DNA from 2 places in the Pseudarthrobacter defluvii genome. Region 1 is predicted to be linked to the other one. Evidence: riboswitches for the same ligand, from Rfam matches in the RefSeq annotation. Region 1 holds a riboswitch; the other holds the start of a gene.
What was found. A riboswitch is a leader RNA that binds a small molecule or an ion and turns the genes downstream of it on or off. The one in region 1 is predicted to bind glycine.
Positions count from the first base shown of each region.

Region 2: another riboswitch for glycine. It lies ahead of gcvP (aminomethyl-transferring glycine dehydrogenase); the one in region 1 lies ahead of cycA (D-serine/D-alanine/glycine transporter).

Region 1 covers NZ_CP066362.1:387,444-402,742, forward strand. Annotated here, with positions in the region: gene gcvP (aminomethyl-transferring glycine dehydrogenase) at 1-1,899, opposite strand, end outside; glycine riboswitch at 2,060-2,160, opposite strand; glycine riboswitch at 2,451-2,549, shown strand; glycine riboswitch at 2,550-2,644, shown strand; gene cycA (D-serine/D-alanine/glycine transporter) at 2,696-4,228, shown strand; gene JCQ34_RS01890 (hypothetical protein) at 4,404-5,213, shown strand; gene JCQ34_RS01895 (LamB/YcsF family protein) at 5,197-5,946, shown strand; gene JCQ34_RS01900 (DUF445 domain-containing protein) at 6,079-7,440, opposite strand; gene JCQ34_RS01905 (glycerophosphodiester phosphodiesterase) at 7,490-8,389, shown strand; gene JCQ34_RS01910 (CoA transferase) at 8,410-9,747, shown strand; gene JCQ34_RS01915 (DoxX family protein) at 10,007-10,501, shown strand; gene JCQ34_RS01920 (AzlC family ABC transporter permease) at 10,498-11,286, shown strand; gene JCQ34_RS01925 (AzlD domain-containing protein) at 11,283-11,594, shown strand; gene JCQ34_RS01930 (hypothetical protein) at 11,708-11,965, shown strand; gene JCQ34_RS01935 (hypothetical protein) at 12,049-12,453, shown strand; gene JCQ34_RS01940 (hypothetical protein) at 12,566-12,793, opposite strand; gene JCQ34_RS01945 (TetR/AcrR family transcriptional regulator) at 12,974-13,597, opposite strand; gene JCQ34_RS01950 (thiamine-binding protein) at 13,720-14,043, shown strand; gene JCQ34_RS01955 (O-methyltransferase) at 14,104-14,793, shown strand; gene JCQ34_RS01960 (hypothetical protein) at 14,850-15,299, shown strand, end outside.
Region 2 covers NZ_CP066362.1:765,098-780,396, forward strand. Annotated here, with positions in the region: gene mmsA (multiple monosaccharide ABC transporter ATP-binding protein) at 1-80, opposite strand, end outside; gene chvE (multiple monosaccharide ABC transporter substrate-binding protein) at 187-1,317, opposite strand; gene araB (ribulokinase) at 1,586-3,358, shown strand; gene JCQ34_RS03645 (L-ribulose-5-phosphate 4-epimerase) at 3,355-4,083, shown strand; gene araA (L-arabinose isomerase) at 4,111-5,631, shown strand; gene JCQ34_RS03655 (LacI family DNA-binding transcriptional regulator) at 5,638-6,636, shown strand; gene JCQ34_RS03660 (hypothetical protein) at 6,715-6,918, shown strand; gene JCQ34_RS03665 (DUF4193 domain-containing protein) at 7,011-7,313, shown strand; gene JCQ34_RS03670 (AMIN-like domain-containing (lipo)protein) at 7,486-8,031, shown strand; gene JCQ34_RS03675 (APC family permease) at 8,100-9,656, opposite strand; gene JCQ34_RS03680 (Dps family protein) at 9,879-10,358, shown strand; gene JCQ34_RS03685 (MFS transporter) at 10,458-12,014, opposite strand; gene JCQ34_RS03690 (TetR/AcrR family transcriptional regulator) at 12,099-12,635, shown strand; glycine riboswitch at 12,730-12,827, shown strand; gene gcvP (aminomethyl-transferring glycine dehydrogenase) at 13,017-15,299, shown strand, end outside.

The sequences.
Region 1 (15,299 bases):
CTTGTGCGCCTCGATCTTGGCCGTCAGGTCCTCGTGGTCGATGGTGCCGTCAGATGCAGTGGCCACGACAACCACCTTCATCCCTGCCAGGACGGCGGAGGCGGCGTTGGTGCCGTGCGCCGAAGCCGGGATCAGGCAGACGTTGCGCTGCTGGTCACCGCGGGAGTGGTGGTAGCCGCGGATCGCCAGCAGGCCTGCGAGCTCGCCCTGGGATCCGGCGTTGGGCTGGATGGAAACCTGGTCGTACCCGGTAATCTCGGCCAGGTCTGATTCAAGACCAGCAATCAGTTCGCGCCAGCCCTCGGTCTGGGAGTCCGGGGCGAACGGGTGGATGGAGGCGAACTCCGGCCAGGAGATGGCTTCCATTTCCGCGGTGGCGTTCAGCTTCATGGTGCACGAACCCAGCGGGATCATGGTGCGGTCCAAGGCCAGGTCCCGGTCCGACAGCTTCCGGATGTAGCGCAGCAGCTGCGTCTCGGACCGGTGCGTGTTGAACACCGGGTGCTCCAGGTAGCCGGAGGTGCGCAGGACCGATTCAGGCAGTTCGAAGCCTTCGGCGTCGCCCACCGGACCCGCGCCAAAGGCGACCGCGACGGCGGACAGCGTTGCCGCCGTCGTCGTCTCGTCCAGGGAGACGCCCACCGTGTCCTGGTCGACAAAGCGCAGGTTAATGCCGCGGGCTTCAGCGGCGGTGATCACCTTGGCGGCCTTGCCCGGGACGCGCACGGTGAGGGTGTCGAAGAAGGAATCGGTGACCAGTTCACGGCCCATGGACGCGAGGGCGGTGGCCAGGACGCGTGCCTTGTGGTGGACGCCTTCGGCGATGGCCTTCAGTCCATCCGGGCCGTGGTAAACCGCGTAGAAGGAGGAAACGATGGCCAGCAATGCCTGCGCGGTGCAAATGTTGGACGTGGCCTTCTCGCGGCGGATGTGCTGCTCGCGGGTCTGCAAAGCCAGCCGGTAGGCAGGGGCGCCGGCGTTGTCCTTGGAGACGCCCACCAAGCGGCCGGGGAGCGAGCGTTCCATGCCCTTCTGGACGGCCATGTAGGCGGCGTGCGGCCCCCCAAAAAACAGCGGCACGCCAAAGCGCTGGGTGGAGCCGACAGCGATGTCGGCGCCCTGCTCGCCCGGAGGGGTGATCAGGGTCAGGGCCAGCAGGTCAGCTGCCACGGTGACCAGGGCGCCGCGGTCCTTGGCGGCGCTGATGACTTTGGACTGGTCCCATACCCGGCCGGAAACCCCGGGCTGCTGCAGGACGACGCCGTTGATGGCACCTTCCGGCAGGCCCTTGGAGAGATCCGCCACTTCAACTTCGAAGCCCAGCGCCTCCGCGCGGCCCTTCACGATGGCGATGGTCTGGGGGAGGCAGTCAGCGTCGAGGAGAGTCCTGCCGTCCTTGGCGTCTTTGTTCTTATTGGCACGCCGCATCAGGAGCACGGCCTCGGCCACCGCGGTGGCCTCGTCCAGCAGTGAGGCGTTGGCCACCGGGAGTGCCGTGAGGTCCTGGACCATGGTCTGGAAGTTCAGCAGCGCCTCGAGGCGGCCCTGGGAAATCTCGGGCTGGTACGGGGTGTAGGCCGTGTACCAGGCTGGGGACTCAAGGATGCTGCGGCGGATCACCGGCGGAGTGACCGTGTCGAAGTACCCCTGGCCGATCAATTGGACGGCGGTCTTGTTCTTGCCGGCGAGCTTGCGCAACTCCGTGAGGACCTCAACCTCGCTGAGGGCGTCCTGGAGGCGGAGGGCGGTTTCCTGCCGAATGGAGGCCGGGACGGCAACGTCCACCAGGCCGTCCACGCTGTCGTAGCCCACGGCCTTGAGCATGGTTTCGACGTCGGCCTGGCGGCGCGCGCCGATATGGCGGTCAACAAACGATGTTGGAAGCGATTGAATCGTCATGAGGAACTCCAGTTCTGGCCGGCCGAAGGTGGCACGGCGTGGGATGGGTTCCTCCCCGCTCTGTATTGGACCTGAGAGATTCCGCGTTGCCTGCTCTTGGCAGGGGGCCGCTTGCACCGTCGGTGAACCAGGCAAAAGCCCGGTTGCTTTCCAGAGTCGCCTCGCCATGACGGTACGTGGGCCTGAGAGATTCCTGGGGAGGATTTGCTCCTACGGCGCCTGCCCGGTGTTTCGCCGGGAGGACTCTCCCGTCACAGCTCGAAAGGCTTATTCAAATGTGGGTGATTCGGCTCACAAGGTATCGGGATATGCGGCCGGTGGCAAATCGCGGGCTCCTGAAGCGGGTCAGATACAGGAAGATGACAGGGCCTTGCTCCGCTTGTGTCGGGAAGGGTTTGACATTGCATCGTGACGGACACCACACTGATCCCCGGGATTGGCGCCGTCTGCGGCTGGCTCAGCGTATCCGGAGCAGTCCGACTGCCGGCGCCCGTCCCGACGCATGACCGCTGCGGCCCTTACGGGCTGCGGTTTCCAACTGAACATGCCTTCGACCTGCGGCGGGAGAGCCTTGCCGGGTACATTTAGCAGGCGCCGTAGGAGCAAACCCTCCCCAGGAAACTCTCAGGCCCACGTACCGCCGCGGACAGGCAACTCTGGAAAGCAGCCAGGCATGCCCTGGCTCACCGACGGTGCAAGCGGCTTGGGCTGCGGAAACTCTCAGGTTCCCTACAGAGCGGGGAGGAACCAAATCTTTTGCGGTACCCAAAATGCCGCTTTACCGATGGAGTTCCTCATGGCGATTCATCCCCCCACGTCCAACGGCGAACCAGCGCGCAACGGCGCGCGCACGGCGGTCCGCAGCGAGCCTCCCCACCTGGAACGGCAGCTGACCAACCGCCATATCCAGCTCATTGCCATCGGCGGCGCGATCGGCACCGGCCTCTTCATGGGCTCCGGCAAAACCATTTCCGCGGCCGGCCCGTCCGTGATCTTCGTGTACATGATCATCGGGTTCATGCTCTTCTTCGTCATGCGCGCCATGGGCGAACTGCTGCTGAGCAACCTGAACTACAAGTCCTTCAGCGACTTCGCTGCGGACCTCCTGGGGCCGTGGGCCGGCTTCTTCACCGGCTGGACGTACTGGTTCTGCTGGGTAATCACCGGCATCGCGGACGTTATCGCCATCGCCGGCTACTCCAAGGAACTGTGGCCGGCGCTGCCGCTCTGGATCCCTGGCCTGGCCACCATCGGCATCCTGCTCCTGCTGAACCTCGCCACGGTCAAGGCCTTCGGCGAGACCGAGTTCTGGTTCGCCCTCATCAAGATTGTCGCCATCGCTGCGCTCATCATCGTGGGCCTTTTCATGATTTTCACCGGCTTCCAGTCCGACACGGGCACGGCCAGCTTCACCAACCTGTGGAGCCACGGCGGGTTCTTCCCCAACGAATTCATGGGCTTCGTAGCCGGATTCCAGATCGCCGTGTTCGCCTTCGTCGGCATTGAACTGGTGGGCACCACCGCCGCCGAGGCCAAGAACCCGGAGAAGACCCTGCCCAAGGCCATCAACGCCATCCCGGTCCGCGTACTCCTGTTCTACGTGGGCGCGCTGGTCATCCTGATGGCCGTCACCCCGTGGACCCAGTTCGCCGCTGGCCACAGCCCCTTCATCGGCATGTTCTCCCTGGCCGGCCTCGGCGCCGCGGCCACCGTGGTCAACCTGGTGGTCCTCACCTCGGCCATGTCCTCCGCCAACTCCGGCATCTACTCCACGTCCCGCATGGTCTTCGGCCTTGCCCAGGAGGGCGACGCGCCGGGCATCTTCAGCCGCCTGTCCACGAGGAAGGTGCCCAGCAACGCCCTGCGCCTGTCCTGCGTGCTGCTGCTCTCCGGCGTCGTCCTCATGTACGCCGGCCAGGACGTTGGCAAGGCGTTCGAAATGGTGACCACAGTGTCCGCCGTCTGCTTCATCTTCGTCTGGTCGATCATCCTGGCCAGCTACATCTCGTTCCGTCGCCGCCGCCCCCATCTGCACGCGGCGTCGAACTTTAAGATGCCAGGCGGCACCCCCGCGGTCTGGGTGGTCTACGCGTTCTTCGCGTTCGTCCTCTGGGCGCTGACCACCCAACCGGACACCCTCATCGCCTTGTTGGTGACGCCCACCTGGTTCGTCGTCCTTGGCGTGGCCTGGGCCGTCCTGCGGCGCCGACCCGCACACCTTGCCCGCTTCGAGGTCTTCCGCGCCGAGCTTCGCAATGACGCCGCGGTGGCAGCCGGACGGAGCGCCGCCGGGGTGTCCGCCGAAGAGGTAGAGCAGGCCAGGAAGTAACGGCCGACGGCGGGCTGCCGGGCAGGTGCGTTGGATCCAATGATGGGTCCGGCCTGCCAAGGTAGCCCGCCCGCCGGTGCCGGGCGCGGAAGTTAAGCATACTTAGTGTTTATCCACATAGGATGGAAAGAGCACGGCAGCCTCCCGCTGCAGGTCGATTTGAATGAAGGTGACCATGGCCCGGCGCAGCAATCCCGCACTTCGTATCGCACAGGAAACCGCCCACAGAACCATGTTCGACTCCGACGGCAAGCCCAAGCCCGGCGTCCACAACATGCTTCTGAAGGCGGTGCAGATCCAGCGGCCGCTGGTGGTTGGCTACATCCGGCGGCTCCAAAAGAAGCACCCCCGCGCAACGGCTGCCCAGTTGGCGGACATCGCCGAGCGCGACTACCTGCGTGCTGTCGCCGGTGGCGGCGCCGTGGTGGGCGCTACCGCCGTCGTACCCGGTGTTGGCACTGTGGCGTCGCTGGGACTGTCCGCCGCCGCCACCGTGGGCTTCCTGGAAGCAACGGCACTGTACGCAACCTCGCTGGCCGAACTTCACGGCATCCGCCTCACCAACCCGGAGAAGGCCGGCACCATGGTCATGGCCATCATGCTCGGCGAGGAGGGTACCGCCCTGCTGGGAACGCTGAGTGGCCAGGCCTCCGGCAGCGGCAACAGCGCCGCCAATAACTGGGGCAATGTGCTTTCCAAGTCGATGGTGGGGCCGGGCTTCGGCAGTGTACGCAAGCGTATCCAGCACGCCTTCCTCAAGAACCTGCTCAAGCGGCAGGGTACTGCCCTGTTCGGCAGGGCGCTCCCGTTCGGCATAGGGGCCGTTGTGGGAGGAGCCGGTAACCTCGTGATGGGCCGTGCGGTGGCCAAGAATGCCCGTGAGGCGTTCGGGCCGATGCCGGACACCATTCCCGGGGAGCTGACCGCAGCTGCCGGGCCGGACCACCTGACGCTGGAAGGCAACATACTTGGATCTCAACGCTGACGTAGGCCAATCATTCGGCTCCTGGACGGCAGGAGGCGACCCGGCCATGTTCCAGCTGATCACCAGCGCCAACGTGGCCTGCGGCCTGCACGCGGGCGACCCCGTCACCATGCTGGACAGCTGCCGCGCAGCGTACGAACTCGATGTCACCGTGGGGGCGCACCTCGGCTACCGCGACCTGGCGGGCTATGGGCAGCGCGCGCTGGGGATGGGTTTCGACGAGCTGTTCGGCGATGTGCTGTACCAGTTAGGGGCGCTCGACGGCGTCGCGCATGCCGTGGGTGCCTCGGTGGACTACGTGAAAGCACATGGAGCGCTGTACGACGCACTGATTTCCGACGCCGAGCAGGCGTCGGCCGTGGTTGCGGCAGTGAATGCCTATGACCCGGGCCTTCCCATTTTGGGTTTCCCGGGCTCCGAGCTGGTGAAGCAGGCCAAGGAAGCCGGGAACCCGGTCTTCGTCGAGGCCTTCGCCGACCGGGCGTACCTCGCCGACGGCAGCCTGGTGCCGCTTTCCGAGGAGGACGCAGTCCTGCACGACATTGACGTGGTGGTTGAGCGCGCCGTCCGGCTGGCAACGCAAGGGGAAGTGATCGCCGTGGACGGGACGGTGGTCAAGGTCCGGCCGGACTCCCTGCGCTTGCAGGGCGGCAGCCCTGGAGCGCTGGAAATGGCGGCCCGCATCCGTGCTGGGCTTGAGGCCGCAGGCGTGGAGCTGGAGGCCTTCGCCTAGGGGCGTGGTGCCGGACTGACCGGGCCGCCCGCCGTCGTCGTAAGCCTTCTCGCTGCGCACGTTCCTTTATGCACCTCAAATGCGGGGGTCGAAAAGGAATGTGCGCAGCGCCGGAATTTATCCGCGGCGAAATCACCCAAAAATCAGCTGTGCCACCGTGAAAATCGCCAGGCCCGCCAGGGACCCCACCACTGTGCCGTTGATGCGGATGAACTGCAGGTCCTTGCCCACCTGGAGCTCGATCTTCTGCGAGGTCTCTTCGGCGTCCCAGCGCGCAACCGTGTCCGTGATGACCCCGGCGATGTCTGAACGGTAGGTCCGGACCAGGTAGCCTGCGGCGTCACCGATCCAGGCGTTGACCTTCCCGGCCAGCTCGGGATCGTCCACCAGCCGCGACCCGAAATCACGCACCGCTGCCTTGAACTTGACGGTGAGCTCGCTGTCCGGATCGTCCACGGCACCCAGCAAAGCGTTCTTCACGGTGCCCCACGTCCGGGACGCCAGCTCGCGCACCTCGGGGTCGCCCAGCACCTGGGCCTTGATGTCCTCGGCGCGCGCAATCATCGCGGGATCATGCTGAAGGTCCTGGGCGAGATCGTTGAGGTACTTGTCGATCGACTGCCGCACCTGGTGCCTGGGGTCCGCCTGGACGGCGCGCACGAACTTGAGGATCTCGAGGTAGACCTTGTCGCCCACCAGCCCGTCCACGAACTGCGGAACCCAGGTGGGGGAGCGGTCGGACACCAGGCGGGTCACTGTCTGGTGATTGTCGTCCACCCAGTCAGCGGCACGGTCCACCAACAGGTCCACCAGCGTGTGGTGGTGCCCGTCATGGAAAATCCGCTCCGCCAGTCTGCCCACCGGAGGTCCCCATGGCGGAGTGAGCAGGTGCTTGCGCACCATTCCCTCGATGACGGCCTGGACGTCGTCGTCATTCAACACCTTGAACGCGCCGCGGATCAGCGCTGCACCCTCCTTGGCCACTCGGTCCGCGCCGGCGGGTGCAGAAAGCCATTGACCTGCCCGGCGTGCAATGTTGACGCTCGCCAGCTTGTCCTGGACCACCTGTTCGGACAGGAAGTTGGTTTCCACGAATTCGCCCAGGGAAGCGCCGATCTGGTCCTTCCGCCGCGGAATGATGGCTGTGTGCGGAATCTTGATGCCCATGGGGTACTTGAACAGGGCCGTTACCGCGAACCAGTCGGCCAGCGCACCCACCATGCCGCCTTCCGCGGCCGCGCGCACGTACTGCAGCCACGGATAGTCCTTTTGCAGGGCAAACGCGAAGACAAAAATCACCGCCATGGCAATAAGCAGGCTCAGTGCCAGCAGCTTCATCTTCCGCAGCGCTGCCGCCTTTTCGGCGTCACCGGCACCAAGCTGGCCGCGTACGACGGCGCCTGCCGCCCTGGTGCCGGACCTCGCCTGCTGCGCTGGTTCGGCGGGTGCTTCCTGCGTGGTTGGCCCGGTAGTTGCCTCAGAGTTCACCTGCATGTGCCAAGCCTAGCCCCGAAGGCGGGGGCCGGTCGGCTACCGTGTGAGCATGACAACTGACGAGTCAGTGCCGCCGCGGCCGCTGGTCTTTGCCCACCGCGGTTCAAGCGGCGCCTATGCCGAACACACCCGCGCCGCCTATTTGCAGGCCCTGGCCGACGGCGCCGACGGGGTGGAGTGCGATGTCCACCTGACCCGGGACCAGCACGTCGTCCTGTTGCACGACGCCAACCTGGACCGCACCTCGGACGGAACCGGTCCGGTGGCGGAACGGACGCTGCGGGAGCTGCAGCAGCTGGACTTCTCCTCCTGGAAGGGAGCCCGCATCCCGGAAGCATATGGGGCACGCTCGGAACAGCTCCTCACGCTTCCGGAGCTTCTGGACATTCTCCGGGGAGCGGGCCGGCCCATGAAGCTGGCCATCGAGCTAAAGCACCCCAGCCCGTACCAGCTCAAACTTGAGGACCGGGTGTTGGAGGTGCTCCGCAGCGAGGGCTGGGACCCGCAAAGCTCCACGGTGGACAACGTGGCTGTAACCTTCATGAGTTTCAACCCCGATTCCGTCCGGCACCTGCTCCTTTCCGTCCCGCCGCAATACATCTGCCAGCTCGTGGACGACCTCACCATCCATGAGATCCGTGGCGGGCTGGGCGTGGGACCACTTACCGGGGGCGCCATCGCCAACCTGATGAAGGCCACGCAGCTGGAGGGGGAACGCATCCTGGACGACCGGGAAGTTGGCATGGCCGGCCCCGGCATCGACTACGTCCGGGAGCGCCCGGCCACCGTCCGCCGCTGGCTCGAATCGGGCCGGCGCTTCCGCGTGTGGACGGTGGATTCGCCAGAGGATGTGGCGCTCTGCCAGGACCTGGGCATCCAGGAGATCACCACCAACGTTCCGGGCCGTGTCCTTGACCAGCTCCGGATGGCCTCACCGCAGGGGAAGTAGGGCCTGCCGTGGATGCGGCGGTGACGTACTCCCCGCGCCGCTGGTGGGCCGGTCCGCTCGACGTCGAAGGCCTGGCACTGGGTTCGGTGGAGGCCGCGGCGGCTGCCGTCAACCTATATGCCGGTAAGCCCGGCCTGTTCAGGACTACGTCTGCGCTCACCGCAGCAGCTTTCGACTCCTTTGGCCACCTGCGCATTGCCGGGCGCAAACCGCAGGGCTTCGCGCCCCTTTCCGGCTTCCACCGTACCGGCGACGGGTGGATCCGCCTCCACGCCAACTACCCCCACCACGAGCAGCGGTTGCTGCGGGCACTGGGCGCCACCTCGCCCGAGGAGGCGGAGCGGCGGCTCCGCTCCATGGCCGCACTGGAAGCCGAGGCGGCCATCCAAAGCAATGCCGGAATCGCGGCCGCAGTCAGGACGCGCAGCGAATGGCTTGCCTCGGACATGGGCCGTGCGGCCAGCCTGGGAGCTTGGGTTGCCTTCGAGTTCGCGGACGGGACGGCGGACGGGCTGGGGCTGCGGGATTTTGGCGAGCAAAGTTCGGGCGGAAACAGCGCCGGACGGGGCAGCGGCCAGGCGGAGGCTCTGCCCCTGCGAGGCTTGCGGGTCCTGGACCTGACCCGCGTGATCGCGGGACCAGTTGCCACCCGCCTGCTCGCGGCCCTCGGAGCAGATGTCCTGCGGATCGACCCGCCTGCCTTCCCCGAGATTGAAGACCAGTTCGTGGACACGGCATTCGGCAAGCGCAGCGCCGAAGCCGATCTCAGTTTGCCGGGTAACCAGCACCGGCTCCGGCAACTCCTGCCGGCCGCGGACGTGGTGGTTGCCGGCTACCGGCACGGCGCCCTGGACCGCTTCGGGCTCAATCCCCGGGAACTGCTGGCCTCGCACCCCGGGCTTGTGGTGGTCACCCTGGACAGCTGGGGGAGTGCCGGTCCCTGGGGCGGGCTGCGCGGCTTCGACAGTATCGTCCAGGCAGCGTGCGGAATCGCGCACGTCTACGGCAAGGACAACCACGACGGCGAATGGCGCCCGGGTGCCTTGCCCGTCCAGGCACTGGACCACGCCACAGGCTACGGCGTCGCTGCGGCTGCCATCCACCTGCTGGCCCGACGCCGGGAGGCCGGGACAGGGGGCGCCGCGCACCTGTCCCTCGCCCGGACTGCCGAGGAACTCTTCTCGCTGGGCAGGAACACGGAACGGCCTTCAGAAGTGTCCGCCCCCGACTACCGGTCCACGGACAGCACCTATGGCGAACTCCGCTACATTGGGCCTCCGCTGACGGATGGGGGCCAGCCCCTGGACTACCCATTTCCGCCACCGCCGTATGGAGGTTCGCCGCTCGCCTGGGTGTGACAGGTGCGCAGTGCGACAGATGCCCGGCGTGACAGCTGCATAATGCCTTTTCTGACGTCACCGTCTTGCGGCAGCCGCCGGTTTCTGGCCGTCGCAGTTGCTGTGATTGAGTGGTTCCATGTCTTTTCTTTGGCCCGGCCCCGCGTTTCGGAGCCTGTCCATACGCGGCCTGTCCACACAGGGCCGGCCTTTTTCGCGCCGGTCGTTTTCCCGCCCGTCCTTTCAGGGCCCAGTCGCCCAGAACCTCTCCGCGGCTGCCATGGGCGCCCTCCTGCTGGCCAGCGCAAGCAAGCATTTCCGGGATCCGGGCTTCTACCGGGAGGTGGTTCCGGACTACCTGTGCCGCCAGGATCCGGCGCCCGACACCAACCAAGGAAGCGGCGACCAGAGCACAGGAGACCAGGGCAACGCCGACCAGGGCACAGGGGACCAGGGCACCACAGCGCAGCATCCTCTGGCCCTCCTGTCCCGGGACGAGTGGATCGCAGTGAGCGGCCTGCTGGAGCTGGCCGCCGCCGTCGGAATCCTGCTGCCGCCCACGCGAAAACTGACGGCCACCGCCCTCACTGCCATGTTCACCGCATTCCTGGCCGGGCATGTGGACGCCCTCGTGCGGGCGTACGGGCCGGCCGGTACTCCCCGCCGTCGGAAGATCCACACCGTGCGCCTGCCGCTTCAGGCGCCCCTGATCCTGTGGGCCTGGAGTCTCCGGAAACCGGCCCTGCCCACAGAGCAGCACGGAGGGCGGGTGTGAAGCTCCTGGCCTCGCCGGCGGTGAGGGTAGGCCTCTCCATCAGCATCGCCACCGGCTTGTATGGAATCTCCTTCGGCGCGCTCGCGGTGACGTCAGGGCTCAACTTCTGGCAGGCGATGGCCTTGAGCCTGCTCCTCTTCAGCGGCGGATCGCAGTTCGCCTTTATTGGCGTCGTGGCCGGCGGCGGATCGGGCATCGCAGCCATGAGCGCCGCCACCCTCCTGGGCATGCGCAACGGAATTTACGGCATGCAGCTGAACGCTTTACTGCGGCCAACCGGATGGCGCAAGTACGTCGGGGCCCAGCTGACCATCGATGAATCCACGGCGACCAGTACCGGCCAGACAGACCCCGCGGAGCAGCGCCGCGGTTTTTGGACAGCCGGAGTTGGGGTGTACGTGCTGTGGAACCTCTTCACGGCTGTGGGCGCGATCGCCGGCAGCGGGTTGGGCGATCCCAAACAGTGGGGGCTGGACGGTGCTGCCGTCGCAGCCTTCCTTGCCTTGCTATGGCCCCGGCTCAAGGGGCGGGAACCCATCGCCATCGCGGCCGTTTGCGCCGTGGCCACCGTCGTGGCGGTTCCCTTCGTGCCTCCGGGCGTGCCCATCCTTGTTGCCGCCGTGGTGGCTGCACTCGTGGGGTGGTTCAGCCATGGCCGCCGTGACGAAGGCCTGGAGCCCGACATCGAGCCTTACACACACCATCCCGGACATCACCAGGACGCCGCCGGCACCCGTCCGGGAGCGGAGCGCCCCGAAGGCGCGGATCCGGAGGCGGGTACATGAGCCTGTGGATCTGGCTGCTGATTGCCTGCGCCCTGGCCTACGCCTGGAAAATCGTGGGGTATTTTATGCCCGCCAAATTCCTCGAGGACCCGCGCACATCACGCGTCGCAGGGACCATGACCATCGGCCTTCTCGCTTCGCTGACCGTGGTGAACGCGGTGGTGTCAGGGCAGGGCCTTGCCGCCGACGCGAGGCTTGGCGCGCTTGGCGCGGCTGCAATCGCCTTGACGCTCCGGGCTCCTTTCCTGGTGGTGGTCATCGCCGGAGCAGGCACGGCGGCACTGTTGAGGTTCCTGGGCTGGAGTTAGCGGTCGCACCGCTTGCGCCGGATAGTGATCCAGGTCACTTCAACTGCCAGGTGCCGGTTGTACTATGAGATCGGCTTATGCAGTTGGCCATGGCATTCCTATGAACGGCGACCATGGAAAATCAGCTGCATCCTGCAGGGGGCTTAGCGGGCAAGCCCCGTCACAAAAACGCCCGACGACGGGCAGGGCTGCCTGCCAAACGCTTCTTTAGGCGTTTTTCCAGGCTTTCGGACGTGCCGGAAGAGGACTTGGAGATGCTTTCCCAAAGGCTGCGCGAGGCGCTCGACGTCGATCCGGCGTCGCCCGTACCGGCGCTGCAGGCCCTGGTGCATCAGGAAATGCGCAGGCGGGAAGAAGCCGGCAGCGCCTAGCGCCGGCACCTTCCGGGTGCCATGTGTGGTGCACTGGAAGAGAGGCAGCCCACACCCAGGCGGCCACCAAAGGAGGAATCGAGATGGACGAACAGTCACGGCCGGTTGAGCCGCAGGACGGCCAGGGCACCGAGGACACCGGCAGGAACGCCAGGGAAGAACAGGGCACCGGGGTGCCGGCGGCAGAGCAGACAGGAAAGCAGCGGGCCGCCTACCTGGATCCCAGGGGTTCGGAGTCGACCCGGGAGTTGCGGGACACGGCAAGGAGGCGCCGTGATGCCGAAGAAAAACTCCAGCAGCACCTGATGGAAGCGAAGGATCACGTTCCCAACGAGTTCCACGAGCACCACCACGGGCATGAAGGACATGGGTACCCGGGCCATGAACAGCAGGGTCATGAACAGCGTGGTGATGAGCAGGCTGCAGCGCAAACGCATCATCAAGCCCCAGGCCAGTCCCAACACGGCGAAACTGAAAGCAACGGGTAGGGGGCAACTCCCACTGCAGGTCTGAAGCCTGGCCTTTCGCTCTGCTGTCGGGTATTGCAGGACGCTTTGTAATGCGGGACGGCGGCGAGGCGCTGCCGGATGCGGCAGTCAGCTAAGCCACTCCGTGGGCGGCGCCGCCCGGCGACACTGCCCGGCGGCGGCACGTTTCTTCCACGCCCATCTCATACCAAACCTGTGCGCCGAACTCTGGCTCAGGGGTGTCAAGGTTCTGGTACAGCGCGTCAAGCAGTTCGACGAGTTCCCCGGCGGTCAGCGCAGGGAGGACCTCCTCGGGCCCGCGGGGATCGGTGAGGTAGTGGAGAAGCTTTGAGTGATTCATTGCAGCGCAGCCGTCGAACGGCGGATAGGCACAAAGTGCATGGGTCGCTCCCGCTGGAAGTACCGAGGCTGGCTGCCTAACCCCAAGTGGCAGTCTATTGCACCTTCCCGGCGCTAACAACGAACCCGGCCAAAGAGGAACCCGGTAAACAGCGGGCCGGGCCTGCCAGGGCCCGGCCTGTTACAGGCTGGGCGCGGCAGCCGGAACCGGCACCAGCACGGGCAGCGCACGCGACGGACGGACGGTGCGGATGGCGTCCTCGACAAGCGCCAGCGGCCGGCGCCAGGCGTCGGAGCCGGGTTCCATGGTGTCTACCACCCCAATCAGCATGGCCAGCAGCCGGAACATGTCCGTCATGGAAATGTCAGTGCGCAGGCTTCCCTGGCCTTGTCCCCGAACCAGCAGCACACCCATGGAGTCCATGAGCGATCCCGTGATTCCGGGGAGGAGTTCACGGCGCCCTGCCACAGCGCACAACAGGTTGGCGTCGTCGCTTGCGGCCGCCATCAGGGCTTCGAGGACGCGCAGCAGCCCGGCTGCGGCGTCGATATCGGCCAGCGCTCCGTCCATGACCGGGTCCACCGTGAGCCGGAGCTGCCGGTTGAGCGCCGCAAGCACCAGCTCCTCCTTGTCCGCGAAGTTGCGGAACAGGGTGGCCGGCCCCACGCCGGCGGTGGTGGCGATGGTCTGGAGCGGCACGTCCGGTCCGAACTCACGGAAGCACTGGCGCGCCGCCGTGATGATCTTGTCCACGTTCCGCGCTGCGTCTGCGCGGAGGGGCTTGCGGGCGACTGCGAGGCTCATGCCCAAAAGGGTAGCAACGGAGCCTGCGGCCAACACGGTTACTCCGGGGTAGGCCCTTATGTGACGGAGGGCAGCCTGTTTTCCCGGGTAACTCGCCGGCGGCCGCGTGGGAGACTGGGGGCATGTTGCTTGCATTTTCTGTTGCTCCGTCAGGCGTTCCCAGCGAAGGTTCCCGGCCCAACGATGCGTCAGTGCACGACGCCGTCGCCGCCGCGGTGAAGATCGTCCGGGAGTCTGGGCTTCCCAACCAGACAGATTCCATGTTCACCACCATCGAGGGCGAGTGGGATGAAGTGTTCGACGTCGTAAAACGCGCAACCGAGGCCGTGGGCCGCTACGGAAGCCGCGTCTCACTGGTGATTAAGGCGGACATCAGGCCCGGATACAGCGGCGAGTTGACGGCGAAAGTGGACCGCCTGGAGAACGCCCTGACGCAGGAGCCCTAAGCCTGTCCGGAGGGGCCAAAGCATCTGGACCGCCGTAACGCCGCGTGCCAAACTGTGGCCATGTTCGAGCACAAGCCCCGGCCGGAGTGGATTGCCACTGAGGAGTTCCTGTCCAGCGCCGTGGTGCATCCGGATGCGGCTGTCCAGCAAGCCATCCGCGCGGCTGCGGAAGCGGGAATGCCGCCCATCGAGGTGGCGCCGAATGCCGGGAAGTTCCTGAAGCTCTTGGTCCAGCTGTCCGGCGCCCACCGGATCCTGGAGATCGGGACGCTGGCCGGCTACAGCACCATCTGGATGGGGCGGGGACTTCCGCGCAGCGGCACATTGGTCACCTGCGAATACCTGCCCCAGCACGCGGAGGTGGCGTGGGCGAACATTGATGCCGCCGGACTGGGCGAAAGGGTGGAGATCCGGCTGGGCCCCGCACTGGATACGCTCGCTGCCCTCGAGGAAGAGGAACGGGAGCCGTTCGACTTCATTTTCATTGACGCCGACAAACAGAACAACAGCCGCTACCTTGACTGGGCGGTGAAGCTCGGCAGGCCCGGTGCTGTGGTGGTCCTGGACAACACCATCTGGGAAGGGGCGGTCCTGGACCCCGACATCGATCCCGTCAACGCGCCGGGAATCATCGACGCGCTCAAGGTGCTCGGGAACCATCCACGGCTGGATGCCACTGTCATCCAGACCGTCGGCTCCAAGGGCTGGGACGGCTTCGCGCTGGCACGCATTCTTCCGCAACAACAGTAAGTAAGCTGTGGAGATGCGACCGGTGCCCTGCCGGCCATCGTCGATGGAGGACCTTCTTGCAAGCGGCACCTGCCCCCGTGCTCCTCAGCTCCACCCCCGCCGACCTGTCTCCGTGGCTTTCGCACCTTGATGCGGTCAGCGCTGCCGTCGGTGACGTCCCTGCCCTGCTGTCGCTGGCGGTTGAGGCCGGAAGGACCTGGCCGCGACCCGGGGAAGGCCGGACCGCGGTGCTGTGGGAGCTCCTGGCCTCCGTGGCCGCCATCGACGTGGCGGCGGCCCGTGTGCTTGAGCCGCACCTCGATGCCGTCGCCATTCTTTCCCAGTTCGCCCTAGCTTTTCCGGACGCCGAGCCTGTGCCGGAGGCATCCCTGGCACAAACATGGGGGGTATTCGCCGCAGAAGCGCCAGGGGTCCGGCTTGAAGCACGCTCTGTTGGAACCGGCGTAGTCCTGAGCGGGACGAAGCCGTGGTGCTCCCTTGCCGGCAGCCTGGACTCCGCCGTCATC
Region 2 (15,299 bases), 380 kb from region 1:
TCCAGGGTGACGTCCTGCAGCGCTTTGACGCCGGGGAACGTCTTGGTGATTCCTCGCATTTGAAGAATGGGTGTGTTCATCGTCAATTCCCACTGACTGTTCGGAGCTTGCCTTCCTGCTGCTGCAGGAGGGCGCGGGTGGGGCTGTGGCCCGGGACGGAAGCCGGGCCACAACCCCGGACGCTGACTACTTGACGTCGGCGTCGGTGTAGTAACCCGAGTCGATCAGTTCCTTCTTGTAGTTGTCCTTGGTGATGATCACGGACTTCAGCAGGAACGCCGGGACAACCTTGACCTTGTTGTTGTAGGTCTTGGTGTCATTGGTTTCCGGCTCCTGGCCCTTGAGGACGGCGTCAACCATCTTGACGGCCTGCGCGCCGAGTTGGCGGGTGTCCTTGAAGATGGTGGAGTACTGCTCGCCGGCGACGATGGACTTGACGGAGCCCTTTTCGGCATCCTGGCCGGTGACCACCGGCAGGCTGCCCTTGGCGTAGCCGCCGGTGCTGGTGAGGGCGGAAATGATGCCGATGGACAGGCCGTCGTACGGGGAGAGGACGCCGTTCAGCTTGGTGCCCGAGCTGTAGGCGGAGGTGATGATGTCCTCCATGCGCTTCTGTGCCACCGGTGCCTGCCAGCGGAGGATCGCGGCCTGCTCAAACTTGGTCTGGCCGCTGGGGACCTTCAGGGTGCCGGCATCCATGTACGGCTTCAGGGTGTCCATGGCGCCGCTCCAGAAGAAGTTGGCGTTGTTGTCGTCGGGGCTGCCGGCGAAAAGCTCGATGTTGAAGGGGCCCTTGCCGTCAACCTTCTTGCCGCTGGCGTCCAGGAGGCCCAGGCCGGTCAGCAGTGAGGTGGCCTGCTGCACGCCCACGGTGTAGTTGTCGAACGTGGTGTAGTAGTCCACGTTCGGGGTGCCGTTGATCAGGCGGTCGTACGCGATGACCTTGACGTTCTGGTCCTTGGCCTTGGCCAGGACGTCAGTCAGGGTGGTGCCGTCAATGGCGGCGATGATCAGGGCCTTGGCGCCCTTGGTCAGCATGTTTTCGATCTGCGACACCTGGGTGGGGATGTCGTCATTGGCGAACTGGAGGTCCGTCTTGTAGCCAAGATCCTTCAGCGACTTCTCCACGTTGGCGCCATCGGCAATCCACCGTTCGGAGGTCTGGGTGGGCATCGAGATCCCGACCAGTGAATCGCTGGGCTTGGCGGCACTGCCGGATTCGGTGGCGGCTCCGCCGCGGGAGCCACAGCCGGTGGCGCCCACCGTCAGGGCGAGGACAAGGGCCACCGCGCCCATGAGTTTTTTGATTCTCACCATTTTCTCCTTCCGCGGCAGCATTGCCGCGAAGTGTTGTTGGACAGGCAGCACCGAAGCTCCCTGGTCCTGGCCACATTGTTGATGTGTCGGTTCAATATAGACTGCTTTGTGAACGCTAACAAGAGCGCGAAGGGGAATTTTCGCAACTTTTTCGAGTCCATTGACTTCTTCGTTGTTAGCGTTCACACTTGCTGCAGCAAAACAGCTTGACCCCAACCCCTACAAACCCGGTAAAGAGGCCGCCCGCCTCCCGGACGGAGGCAAACCCATGCCAGAGACTTTGTCCACATCCAGCTCCGACCCCCGCGCTGACCAGTACGTCATCGGGGTGGACTACGGGACCCTGTCCGGCCGCGCCGTGGTGGTGCGGGTCCGCGACGGCAGGGAACTCGGCAGCGCTGTCCACGAGTACCCGCATGCGGTGGTCACCGATTCCCTGCCCGAAGATACAGCGGGCGCGGAATCCGATGGACACGCCTCAAGGCTTCCCGGCGAATGGGCACTCCAGGTGCCCAACGACTACCGGGAAGTCCTGCGCAGGGCTGTCCCCGCCGCGGTGGCTGACGCAGGGATCGACCCTGCCGCCGTCGTGGGCATTGCCACGGACTTCACCGCCTGCACCATGGTGCCCGTCAAGGCCGACGGCACCCCCCTGAACGAACTGCCGGGCTTCGCCACCCGGCCGCATGCCTATGTGAAGCTCTGGCGCCACCACGCGGCGCAGGGGCAGGCTGACCGGATTAACAAGCTCGCCGCCGACCGGGGTGAGGACTGGCTTCCGCGCTATGGGGGGCTGATCTCCTCCGAGTGGGAGTTCGCCAAGGGCCTGCAACTGCTGGAAGAGGACCCGGAAGCCTACGCCGCCATGGACCACTGGGTTGAGGCGGCGGACTGGATCGTCTGGCAGCTGTGCGGGCGGTACGTCCGCAACGCCTGCACGGCGGGTTACAAGGGGATTTACCAGGACGGCCGGTATCCGTCCGAGGACTTCCTTGCTGCCCTGAACCCGGACTTCAAAGACTTCGTCAGCTCCAAGCTGGAGCACACCATCGGGCGGCTGGGGGATGCCGCAGGCACCCTTACCGCCGAGGCTGCTGCCTGGACCGGACTGCCGGAGGGCATCGCCGTGGCCGTGGGAAACGTTGACGCGCACGTCACGGCCCCGGCTGCCAAAGCAGTGGACTCCGGCCAGCTGGTGGCTATCATGGGCACCTCCACCTGCCACGTCATGAACGGCACGGAACTGCGCGAAGTGCCCGGGATGTGCGGGGCAGTGGACGGCGGCATCGTGCCGGGCCTTTGGGGCTACGAGGCCGGACAGTCCGGCGTCGGGGACATCTTTGGCTGGTTCACCAAGTACGGCGTGCCGCCCGAATACCACCAGGCTGCCAGGGATGCGGGCCTGGGCATCCACGAATACCTCACCGAACTCGCGTCGCGGCAGGCCATCGGGGAGCACGGCCTGATCGCCCTCGACTGGCACTCGGGCAACCGCTCAGTCCTGGTGGACCACGAGCTCTCCGGGATTGTGGTGGGCCAGACCTTGGCCACCAGGCCCGAGGACACATACCGGGCGCTGCTTGAAGCCACGGCTTTCGGGACCCGCACCATCGTGGACGCCTTCCGCGACGCCGGCGTCCCGGTCAAGGAATTCATCGTGGCCGGCGGCCTGCTCAAGAACAAACTCCTTATGCAGATCTACGCGGACGCCACCGGCCTGCAGCTGTCCACCATCGGCTCGGAGCAGGGCCCGGCGCTGGGCTCGGCCATCCACGCCGCCGTGGCCGCGGGCGCCTACGCGGACATCCGCGAAGCTGCCGCCGCCATGGGTGCCGAACCCGGAGAGGTGTACACCCCGATACCGGAAAACGTGGCCGCCTACGACGAACTGTTCCAGGAGTACAAGGCGCTGCACGACTACTTCGGCCGCGGCAGCAACGACGTCATGCACCGGCTCAAGGCCATCCAGCGCAAAGCGGCACGGACTGACCTGCCGGGCACCGGCAACCCGCCGGCACCCGCTGTGGAGGTGTCCGCATGACCGCCGGCACCGGTGTAACCCCGGCGATCCTGCAAACCATTGCCCGGATCCGTGAGGAAGTGTGCGCGCTGCACGCCGAGCTGACCCGGTACGAACTGGTGGTCTGGACCGCGGGCAACGTTTCAGCCCGCGTACCCGGGACCGACCTCATGGTCATCAAGCCCTCCGGCGTCTCCTACCAGGACCTGACTCCGGAGCAGATGATTGTCACCGACCTGCACGGCACCCCGGTGCGGGGCACCAACGTCGGTGGCGGCGGGACCGTCGATTGGGGCAACCCGCCCCTGTCACCGTCCTCCGACACGGCCGCCCACGCCTACGTGTACCGGCACATGCCCGACGTGGGCGGGGTAGTGCACACCCACTCCACCTACGCCACCGCCTGGGCCGCCAGGGGAGAAGCCATCCCGTGCGTGCTGACCATGATGGGTGACGAGTTCGGCGGCGAGATTCCGGTGGGACCGTTCGCGCTGATCGGTGATGACTCGATCGGCCACGGCATCGTGGAGACGCTGAAGAACTCCAATTCGCCTGCCGTCCTGATGCAGAACCATGGCCCCTTCACCATCGGCAAGGACGCCCGGTCCGCCGTGAAGGCCGCCGTCATGTGCGAGGAAGTGGCCCGTACCGTCCATATTTCCCGGCAACTCGGCGAACCCCTGCCCATCAAACAGGACCACATCGACTCCCTCTACGCCCGCTACCAGAACGTTTACGGCCAATAGGGCCCCCAAACTTTCCCAGGAGAATTTATGAGCACCGCAGCAAACACCTCCCTCGACGGCTACGAGGTCTGGTTCCTCACCGGCAGCCAGCACCTTTACGGCGAGGAGGTCCTCAAGCAGGTGGCCGCCCAGTCACAGGAGATCGCCAACCAGCTCAACGCATCTTCCGCGGTGCCCGTGCGGATCGTGTGGAAGCCGGTCCTCACCGATTCCGACGCCATCCGCCGCACCGCGCTGGAGGCGAACTCGGATGATTCCGTGATCGGCGTGACGGCCTGGATGCACACCTTCAGCCCGGCCAAGATGTGGATCCAGGGACTTGACCTGCTGCGCAAGCCCCTGTTGCACCTGCACACGCAGGCCAACCGGGACCTGCCGTGGGCGGACATCGACTTCGACTTCATGAACCTGAACCAGGCCGCCCACGGCGACCGCGAGTTCGGGTACATCCAGTCCCGCCTGGGCATTGCCCGGAAGACCGTCGTCGGGCACGTCTCCAACCCCGAGGTCGGCCGCCAGGTGGGGTCCTGGCAGCGTGCCGCCGCGGGCTGGGCGGCCGTCCGCACGCTGAAGCTGACCCGCTTTGGCGACAACATGCGCAACGTCGCCGTCACCGAAGGTGACAAGACCGAGGCCGAGCTGCGCTTCGGCGTCGCGGTCAATACCTGGTCCGTCAACGAACTCGCCGACGCCGTGCACGGCGCTGCAGAGTCCGACGTCGACGCCCTGGTGGCGGAGTACGAGGACCTGTATGACGTGGTGCCGGAGCTCCGCGCAGGCGCGGCACGGCATGAATCGCTGCGGTACGGGGCCCGGATTGAACTGGGGCTGCGGTCCTTCCTGGAAGCCAATGGCTCCGCGGCGTTCACCACGTCCTTCGAGGATCTTGGTGCGCTCCGCCAGCTGCCCGGCCTGGCGGTGCAGCGGCTCATGGCTGCCGGCTACGGCTTCGGCGCCGAGGGTGACTGGAAGACCGCCATCCTGGTCCGCGCCGCCAAGGTGATGGGCGCCGGCCTGCCCGGTGGCGCATCGCTGATGGAGGACTACACCTACCACCTGGAGCCGGGGTCCGAGAAGATCCTCGGCGCCCACATGCTGGAAGTCTGCCCCTCCCTGACCGCGCAGAAGCCGCGGCTGGAAATCCACCCGCTGGGCATCGGCGGCAAGGAAGACCCGGTCCGCCTGGTGTTCGACGCCGATGCCTCCCCGGGCGTCGTCGTCGCCCTGTCCGACATGCGGGACCGCTTCCGCCTGGTGGCCAACGCCGTCGACGTCGTCCCCCTTGACCAGCCGCTGCCCAACCTGCCCGTGGCCCGCGCCCTGTGGGAGCCCAAGCCCGACTTCGCCACCTCGGCCGCCGCCTGGCTGACCGCCGGCGCCGCCCACCACACCGTCCTCTCCACCCAGGTGGGCATGGACGTGTTCGAGGACTTCGCCGAAATCGCCAAGACGGAGCTGCTCACCATCGACGAAGGCACCACCATCCGCCAGTTCAAGAAGGACCTGAACTGGAACGCGGCCTACTACAAGCTGGCCGGGGGGATCTGACCGGAAATGGTGCGGCGGCCGAGGCTTGAGGATGTGGCGGAGCTGGCCGGGGTCTCGCACCAGACCGTGTCACGGGTGGTCAACTGCCACCCGAATGTGAGCGCGGGGACCCGGGAGAAAGTGGAGGCGGCGATTGCCCAGCTGGGGTACCGCCGCAACTCCGCTGCCCGAAGCCTGGTCACCCGGCGCTCGCAGACCATCGGGGTCCTGGCCAGTGAACTGTCGCAGTACGGGCCTGCCAACACCCTGCTCGGGGTGGAACGCGCCGCGCGGGACGCTGGGTACTTCGTCAGCGTCGCTGCCTTGCGGGAGGTCAACCGCGATGCGATCCTGGCCGCCGTCCGGCACTTCCTGGACCAGTCGGTGGAAGGCATCGTGGTGATCGTTCCGCACCTGGAGATGCCGGCCGCCCTCGCGGAACTGCCTATCGGAGTGCCTGTGGTGGCCGTGGGGACCACAGGCACTGACGCCGTTGGCGGGGTCAAGGTGGACCAGCGCCGTGGGGCGGAACTGGCGGTGCGGCACCTCATCGGGCAGGGGCACGTCCGTATCGGGCACGTGGCGGGGCCCCAGGACTGGATCGACGCGGTGGCCCGTGCCGATGGCTGGCGGGGCGCCCTGGACGCGGCCGGCCTCGACGCCGATCTCATGATCGAGGGTGACTGGAGCGCCGGCAGCGGTTATGAGATAGGCCGCAAGGTGGCAGCCAGCCCCCGTGCCACTGCGCTGTTTGTAGGCAACGACCAGATGGCCCTGGGGGTCCTGCGGGCGTTGAATGAGGCAGGAATCAAGGTGCCGGAGGACGTCTCCGTGGTGGGCTTCGACGACCAGCCCGAAGCCGGCTACTTCAGCCCGCCCTTGACGGTGGTCCGGCAGGACTTCGAAGAACTGGGCCGGCGTTGCATGGACCTGATGCTCAGGGCACTGGACGGTGCGGAGGGACCGCAGACGCTGGTGGTGGAGCCCGAACTCGTCCTGCGCAGCAGCACCGCCCCGCCGGCCTGAAACTGCCGGCAGCGAAGTTAATCCGGGGGAGACCCCCGCGAAACGTGGCCACAACAATCGCTGCGTACGTTGGCAGGCATGACGGCTACCCTGCTCATCCGGCTCCGCGATTGGCTGCTGGACACGTTCACGTATGACTCCGAGTCCCTGGCCGGCGGCGCCATGGCTGACGCCACCCGCTGGGGCTGGCTGCCGGCCTTGAGCGGGGTGTCCGCAGGCGCGGAGCAGGCCCGCTCCGAGCATGCGCTGGCAGCACCCGAAACCAGCACGATGTCTGGTTAAACACACTATTGCGCCACTAGCGTGGTAATGCCCTAAACTGCTTCACTGAGGTGCCTGAAATGGCGCTGCGCAGCAACGAAAGTGAACACGCTATGGCTACCGATTACGATGCTCCACGCAAGCAGGAAGAAGAGTCGCCCGCTGACTCTCTCGAGGCCCTCCAGGCATCACGGAGCGGCAACGCGCAGACCGCGGTTATCGATGTCGACGAAAACGACACCGCTGAAGGTATCGACCTGCCCGGCGCCGACCTGTCCAACGAGGAACTGACCGTCATTGTGGTTCCCGAGCAGTCCGACGAGTTCACCTGCTCGTCGTGCTTCCTGGTCCGCCACCGGTCGCAGGTTGCCCGTGAAAAGAACGGCCTGAAGTACTGCCGCGACTGCGAAGGCTAAAAACTACTTCCTGGTTTTCCCGGCGCCGGCCACCCCTCGGGTGGCCGGCGCTTTTTGGTCCTGCGCTATCTATCTCCGGCCGCCGTCGTTATCAAAATGACCCCTCGTCTCCGGCAAGGAACACTCCTACGCTGGAATCATCCAATGGCTTTGAATCCTGGATGGCACAGCAATGAAAAAGTTCTCCATCTGGCTCGCAGCCGTCCTGCTGGCTGTAGGGCTGGGAATCGTGGTCCAGGGACCTGCCTCGGCGGCTCCCTACTGCGGGCTCACCTGGGGCTCGCTGGCAAAATCCGGGCAGGACACCGGTACCGCATCCGTTACCAATGTCCGCACGGGGCAGCACTACTGTTTCGACCGGCTGGTGGTGGACCTCAACGGCCCTGCGGTCGCCTATACCGTGCAGTATGTGCCGCGGATCGAGCAGGAGGGCTCGGGGCTTCCCGTTCCGGTGCGGGGCGGTGCGCGCCTGCACATCAGCATCAAGGCGCCCTCCTATGACGAGAACGGCAACGCCACCTACAGCCCCGCGGACAGGAATGAACTCAGCAACGTTTCCGGCTACCAGACCTTCCGCCAGGTAGTCTCCGCAGGAAGCTTTGAAGGATACACAAGCCTGGGCCTGGGCGTTCGGGCCCGCCTTCCGTTCCGGGTCTTCACCCTGGACGGTCCCGGCTCCGGCTCCCGGCTGGTCATAGACGTGGCGCACTTCTGGTGACCCATCCGTCGTCGTAAACAAAAAAGGTGCCGCGCCCCATCAGGGGCACGGCACCTTTCCTAAGGGGCTTACTCCGGAACCACCAGGGCGGGGGTGTCCCGCTTCAGGGTTTCACCGCGGAAGAAGCCGGGGTGGGTGCGGGACAGGACCAGCATGACGACGGCGCCCAGCGCCAGGATGCCGACGCCCAGGATGAACACCAGGCCCACGCCGAAGACCTCCGAGCCGCTGCCGAACTCCGGAGCCAGGCTGTCCATGGCGGTCTTGAAGAACACTACGAACAGGCCCACGCCACCGACCACCGGGCACACCAGCCGGAACAGGAAGTGGCGTGCGCTGTTGAAGAGGCTGTGGCGGAAGTACCAGGTGCAGGCGAGTGCGGTCAGGCCGTAGTAGAAGCAGATCATCAGGCCCAGGGCCAGGATGGTGTCGTTCAGGACGTTCTCGCTGACCACGTGCATTACGGCGTAGAACCCCGCCGAGATGATCCCGGCAGCGATGGTGGCGAAGCCCGGCGTCGCGAACTTCCTGCTGATCCGGCTGAACGGCTTCGGCAGGGCACCGTAGTGGGCCATGGCCAGCAGACTCCGCGACGGCGACATGAAGGTGGACTGGAGGGAGGCGGCAGAGCTGGAGAGCACGGCGAGGGACATCAGGATGGCGAAGGGGCCCATGATGGGGGAGGCCAACGCGGTGAAGATGTTCTCGTGGTTTTCGGCGTTGTTCAGGCCGTTGCCGGTATCTCCGACGCCGGCGAACATCATGGTGGCGATGCTGACCAGGAGGTAGATGGCAAGGACGATGACGGCCGTCAGGGTGCCTGCCACGCCGGCGGTCTTCTTGCCGTTGGCCGTCTCCTCATTGACGGTGAGGCAGACGTCCCAGCCCCAGTAGACGAAGATCGACAGGGAGATGCCGGCGGCAACCTGGCCGAAGGTTTCGATCTTGGTGACGTCGAACCAGTCCCAGCTGAACGGGATGGCCGTTTCCGAGGTGGACCAGTTGGCAAACGCCATACCCACGAACAGGCCGAGGACCAGCAGTTGGAAGCCCACCAGGCTGTACTGCACCAGCTTGGTGGTGTGCAGGCCGCGGTAGCTGACCCAGACGGCCAGCGCCACGAAGACGAAGCAGGTGATGACGTTCAGGGCCTTGTTGTCCGCCAGGTCTGCGAGCTCCGGGGAGCCGGTGAGCTGGGACAGGAAAAGGTAGAAGAAGTCGACGGCGACGCCGGCGAGGTTGGACAGCACGATGATGTTGGCCGCCAGCAGGCCCCAGCCGCCCATCCAGCCGACCCAGGGCCCGAAGGCCTTGGTCACCCAGGTGAAAGTAGTGCCGCTGTCCGGGGAGTCGGCGTTGAGTTCCCGGTAGGCGAGCGAGACCAGAATCATGGGGATGAACCCGATCAGGAAGATGACGGGCAGCTGGAGGCCGGCTTCATTGACGGTGGGACCCAGCGCGCTGGTGAGGGTGTAGGCGGGGGCAATGGTCGAAATGCCCAGGACGACGACGGCGAGGAGCCCGAGCTGCCCACCCTTGAGACCCTTGTCGCCGACGCCGTCCGCGGATGGGGCATGGGCGTGCGGGCCGGGTTTGGCCGTACTGGTGCGGATTGTCTCTGTCATGGCACCACTTTCTGGGAAGGCTGTGAGACGGAAGTCACTATATGAATGGCGTTCATTTAGTATGGGGGCGCCGACCGTGTGATGCAAGACGCAATATGAATCACATTCGTTTGTGACTCGTTTTCGAAATTAGTAAGCTCGCTGATGAATTGCCTGAAGGCCTGCCGCCGCGGTGTCCGCGGCTGGTAGCGTCGGGCGTATTGGACCACTTGAGGAGGATGCATGAAAGCTTCACCGACATTGACCAACAACCTGCAGGCTGTCCTTGCGGACCTGATCGAGCTCCACGTCCAGGGCAAGCAGGCGCACTGGAACATCGTGGGCACCAACTTCCGCGACCTCCACCTGCAGCTGGATGAAATCGTGGACGCTGCCCGCCAGTTCGCCGACGATACCGCCGAGCGGATGCGCGCCCTGCATGCGCTTCCGGACGGCCGCAGCTCCACCGTTGCCGAAACCACCAGCCTGGCCCAGTTCCCTGAAGGGCTGATCAGCACTGAAGATGCCATCGAGCGGATCGTCGCTGCCATGGAGGCTGCCGTGGGCACCATGCGCAAGGTTCATGACGAAGTGGATGAGGAGGACCCCACCTCCGCGGACCTCCTGCACGAATTCATCGCCCGGCTGGAGCAGTTCGCCTGGATGGTGCAGGCGGAAAACATGAAGCCCACTGCCAAGGTCACGGCTGCAGACTCAAAGTAGCGGTTGTTTCACGGAGCGCCCGGCGGCGAGGTATTCCTCCTCGACGCCGGGCGCTTTTGCCTGCCCGGCGGTCCGTTTCTGGACTCCCGCGGGCGTCCGCTACGCCGCTTTTGGCACTTTTCGCAGCACGACGGCCGCGAGGACTGCCGCCGTCGCCATCAGTACCAGCCCAATTGCCGCGGTCACGTGCACCCCCGAGTCGAACGCTGCAGCGGCGGCGTCCCTGAGGGCGCCGGCAAGCGGTGGCGGCAGCAGGTTGGCCGCCTCCACGGCGCCCGCCAGTGTCTCCCCGGCGTTGTGCAAGGTGGGCCCGGGCAGTATGCCCTCCAGCCCCGCAGGCAGCCGAAGGTTCTGCTGGTAGGAGGCGGTCAAAATGGATCCCAGGACGGCTGTCCCCAGCAGGGAACCCACCTCGTAGCCCGTTTCGGAAATTGCCGCGGCCGCCCCCGACTTCGCCGGCGGGGCGGCGCCCAGGATGAGGTCGTTGGAGATGGTCTCCGCCGTGCCCACGCCCAGCGCCAGGACCAGGAGGGCTGCCAGCAGCAGCGACGGGCCGCCGTCGTGGTTTCCGAACGTCACCATGCTGTAGCCGGCGGCGCTGAACGCCAGCCCCGCAGCCACCACGTACCCGGGCCGGACCTTGCGGACCAGCGGCACCACCACCAGGCCGGCCACCACTGTGGCCGCCAGCGCGGGGACCATGGCAACTCCCGCCCCGGAGGGGCTCATTCCTTCGAGGAGCTGCAGGTGCTGGGCGAGGAACAGGATGAACCCGTTGAAGGAAAACAGGGCCAGGATGTTGGCGGTTATGGCCATGCTGAACACCCTGTTGCGGAACAGGGACATGTCCAGCAGCGGGTGCTCCAGGCGCAGCTGCCGCTGCACGAACACGGCTCCCATGGCCAGGCCAAAGGCAATTGCCCCCAGCCCTGCTGCGCCCGGCCCCTCCGTGGCGACGGCCTTGATGCCGTACACCACGGGCACCATGACCAGCATGGAGAGCAGGATGCTCGGGATGTCCACCTTCCCCGGGGAGGGATCCCTGGACTCCGGGATCAGGGCCGGCCCCAGCGCCAGCAGGGGAACCATGAGGGGTACCGCTACAAGGAAGACCGCGCCCCACCAGAATTGCTCCACCAGCCAGCCGCCGGCAATCGGCCCGAGGGCGGCGCCGCCGGAGAATCCCGCAGCCCAGATGGCGACTGCCAGCCGCCGGCGGTTGGGCTCGGGAAAGATGTTGCGGATCAGCGACAGCGTGGACGGCATCAGCATGGCCCCGAAGAAGCCCAGGGCTGCGCGGCCGGCGATCAGCCACTCCGGCGTCGGTGCGAAGGCGGTGGCGGCCGAGAGTGCGGCGAAACCGATGCTGCCGATGACCAGGAGCCGCCGCCGGCCAATCCGGTCGCCGAAGCTTCCCATGGATACCAGCAGGCCGGCCAGCACCAGGGGATAGGCGTCCACGATCCACAGCAGCTGCACGCCGGACGGTTCCAGGGCGCGGGCGATGGCAGGCAGCGCGAATGTCAGCGCCGTGTTGTCCACGGCCACCAGGAGTACGGGAAACATCAGCAGCCCCAGCGCCACCCAGTCGCGCCACAGCTGCCGCGGGGCGTTCCCGTCCGTGCGTGAGGGCGCGGGGCTGGTGGAAGTCGTCATGGAATAACTATACCGTCCAGACGGTATAGTTTAAAACTCCTTCCGGTTCCGTCATACCGCCGTGGGAAGGGCATGATGGAAGGCATGCCCCGAAAGCCTGTAGCCCGCGAAGCGGTCCTTGATGCCTTCGAGTCCCTGTTGATCGAGGTGGGGGAGCGCGCCGCCACCCTTGACGCCGTCGCCCGGAAGGCCGGCGTGTCCAAGGGCGGCCTGCTCTACCACTTTCCCAACAAGGAAGCGCTCATCGCCGTTCTGCTGGACCGGCTGGACGGCCTGGCCCGGGAGGATGCCGACGCCATGGCCTCAGCCGGCGAAGGCGCCGCCGCTTACTTCATCCGTTCCTCGGTGTGGGCAGACACTCCGCTGGACAGGGCCATCGTTGCCGCCACAAGGCTTGCCGAGGTGGCGCATGAAGAGACGCGGCGCCGGTTCGCGGCCATCCAGCAGCGATGGCTGGACGAAATTGCGGCTGATGTTGGTCCGGGGCTGGCGAAGGCAGTCCTCTATATGGGTGACGGCCTGTACTTCAACGCCATGCTGTCGGTGGCGCCCGCTCCGGCGGGGGGAGCGGCCGCTGACGTGGAGGAACTCCTCGCCGCCCTGGAGCGGCTCCGCAGGTAGGATTTGCCATTTGCCGGGAGGGGCGGCGGCGTAGGACAATGGAGAGTTGTGAGGGCCGCCACCGGCCGTCATGACCCAACAAGTTAATAGCCTTTGATCTGCGGCGGGAGAGTTCTGCCGGAAGTACAGGCAGGCGCCGTAGGAGCAAATCCTCCCCAGGAATCTCGCAGGCCCCTGTACCGCCGCGGCGAGGCGCCTCTGGAAAGCAGCAGGCAGTTGTCCTTCCTCCCTTGGGAAGTGGAAGAACTGTTGTGCTCACCGACGGTGCAAGCGGGTCCTGCCAGGCAGGCAACGCGGAAACTCTCAGGTCCAATACAGAGCGGGGAGGAACCCGAATAGCTGTGGCGCACCCTGCGCCGCCTGAGTAAATGGAGTTCCTTCGTGTCGGTTACCCCAGCCTCCACCACCTTCGTAGACCGCCATATCGGCGCGCGCCGCCAGGCCGACGTCGAAACCATGCTCAAAGCCGTGGGCTACGACACCGTCGACTCCCTGGTGGACACGGCCGTTCCCAAGGTCATCCGCCAGGAAACCGCCCTCCGCCTCCAGGACGCCCTCAGCGAGGTTGAGGTCCTCACGGAGTTGCGCAAGCTCGCCGGCAAGAACAAGACCGCCGTCCAGTTGATCGGCCAGGGGTACTTCGACACCGTCACTCCGCCGGTGATTCGCCGCAACATCCTCGAGTCCCCGGCCTGGTACACCGCGTACACGCCTTACCAGCCTGAGATTTCCCAGGGCCGGCTTGAGGCCCTGCTGAACTTCCAGACCATGGTGCAGGACCTGGTTGGCCTGCCTATCGCCAACGCCTCGCTGCTGGATGAAGCAACTGCCGTCGCCGAGGCCGTCCTGCTGATGCGCCGTGCCAACAAGGCCAAGCCCGCTGCGGATGGCAAGACCGTCCTGGACATCGACGTCCTCCCGCAGACCATCGCCATCGTCAGGGGCCGCGCCGAGGCACTGGGCTTCGACGTTGAAGTGGCGGACCTTTCCCAGGGCCTGCCGGAGGGCGACATCAACGGCATCGTGCTCCAGCAGCCCGGCGCCTCCGGCCGGGTATGGGACCAGTCCGGCGTCATTGCCGCCGCAAAGGAACGCGGCGCCCTGGTCACCGTGGCCGCAGACCTGCTGGCCCTGACCCTGATCACCCCTCCGGGCGAGCAGGGGGCGGACATCGCCGTCGGCTCCGCCCAGCGCTTCGGTGTGCCGCTGTTCTTCGGCGGCCCGCACGCCGCCTACATGGCTGTCCGCAAGGGGCTGGAGCGTTCGCTGCCCGGCCGGCTGGTGGGCGTGTCCAAGGACGACGCAGGCGTTCCTGCCTACCGCCTGGCGCTGCAGACCCGCGAGCAGCACATCCGCCGCGAGAAGGCCACGTCCAACATCTGCACGGCGCAGGCGCTGCTGGCCATCGTCGCCTCCATGTACGCCCTGTACCACGGCCCGGACGGGCTGAAGGCCATTGCGGAAACGACTCACGGCCATGCCCGGGTGCTGGCGGCGTCGCTGGCAGCAGCCGGTGTGGAGGTCCTGCATGGGAGCTTCTTCGACACCCTAACCGTCCGCGTCCCCGGGCGCGCCGCGGGCATCGTTGCCGACGCTGAAGCGCGGGGCATCAACCTGCGCGGCGTCGACGCCGACACCGTGGGCATCTCGCTCGATGAAACCACGACGGCGGCCGTCGTCGCCCAGGTTGCCGACATCTTCGGCGCCTCCATTGCTGGGGGCGAGGGCTTCGGGCTGGAGGCCGCCGTTGAGCGCTCCTCCGGCTACCTGCAGCACCCGGTGTTCAACACGCACCGGTCCGAGACGCAGCTGCTGCGCTACATCCGGAAGCTCTCCGACCGTGACCTCGCCCTGGACCGCACCATGATCCCGCTGGGGTCGTGCACCATGAAGCTGAACGCCACCGCCGAGATGGAGGCCATTTCCTGGCCGGAGTTCGCCTCCATCCACCCGTTCGCCCCGGACTCCCAGACCGCTGGCTGGCGCGAACTGATCGCCGACCTGGAAGCGGACCTGACGGCCATTACCGGGTACGACCAGGTTTCCATCCAGCCCAACGCCGGATCCCAGGGTGAGCTCGCAGGCCTGCTGGCGATCCGCGGCTACCACCACTCCCGCGGCGATCAGCAGCGCAACGTCTGCCTGATCCCGGCCTCGGCCCACGGCACGAATGCTGCTTCCGCGGTCCTGGCAGGGATGAAGGTGGTCGTTGTAGCCACCGCAGCGGACGGCACCATCGACCACGAGGACCTGACGGCCAAGATCGAAGCGAACAAGGACGCCCTGTCCTGCATCATGATCACCTACCCCTCCACCCACGGCGTGTACGACGGCGACGTCCGCGACGTGTGCGACGCCATCCACGCCGCCGGCGGCCAGGTATACATCGACGGCGCCAACCTGAACGCGCTCGTCGGGCTGGCCCAGCCGGGCAAGTTCGGCGGCGACGTCTCGCACCTGAACCTGCACAAGACCTTCTGCATCCCGCACGGCGGCGGCGGACCCGGCGTGGGCCCGGTCGCAGCCAAGGCACACCTGGCACCATTCATGCCGGGCGACGCCAACAAGGCCGCCCATGAGGAAGGCCACGGGGTGGCGATCTCGGCGTCCCGGTTCGGTTCCGCCGGTGTGCTGCCGATCTCCTGGGCGTACGTGAAGCTGATG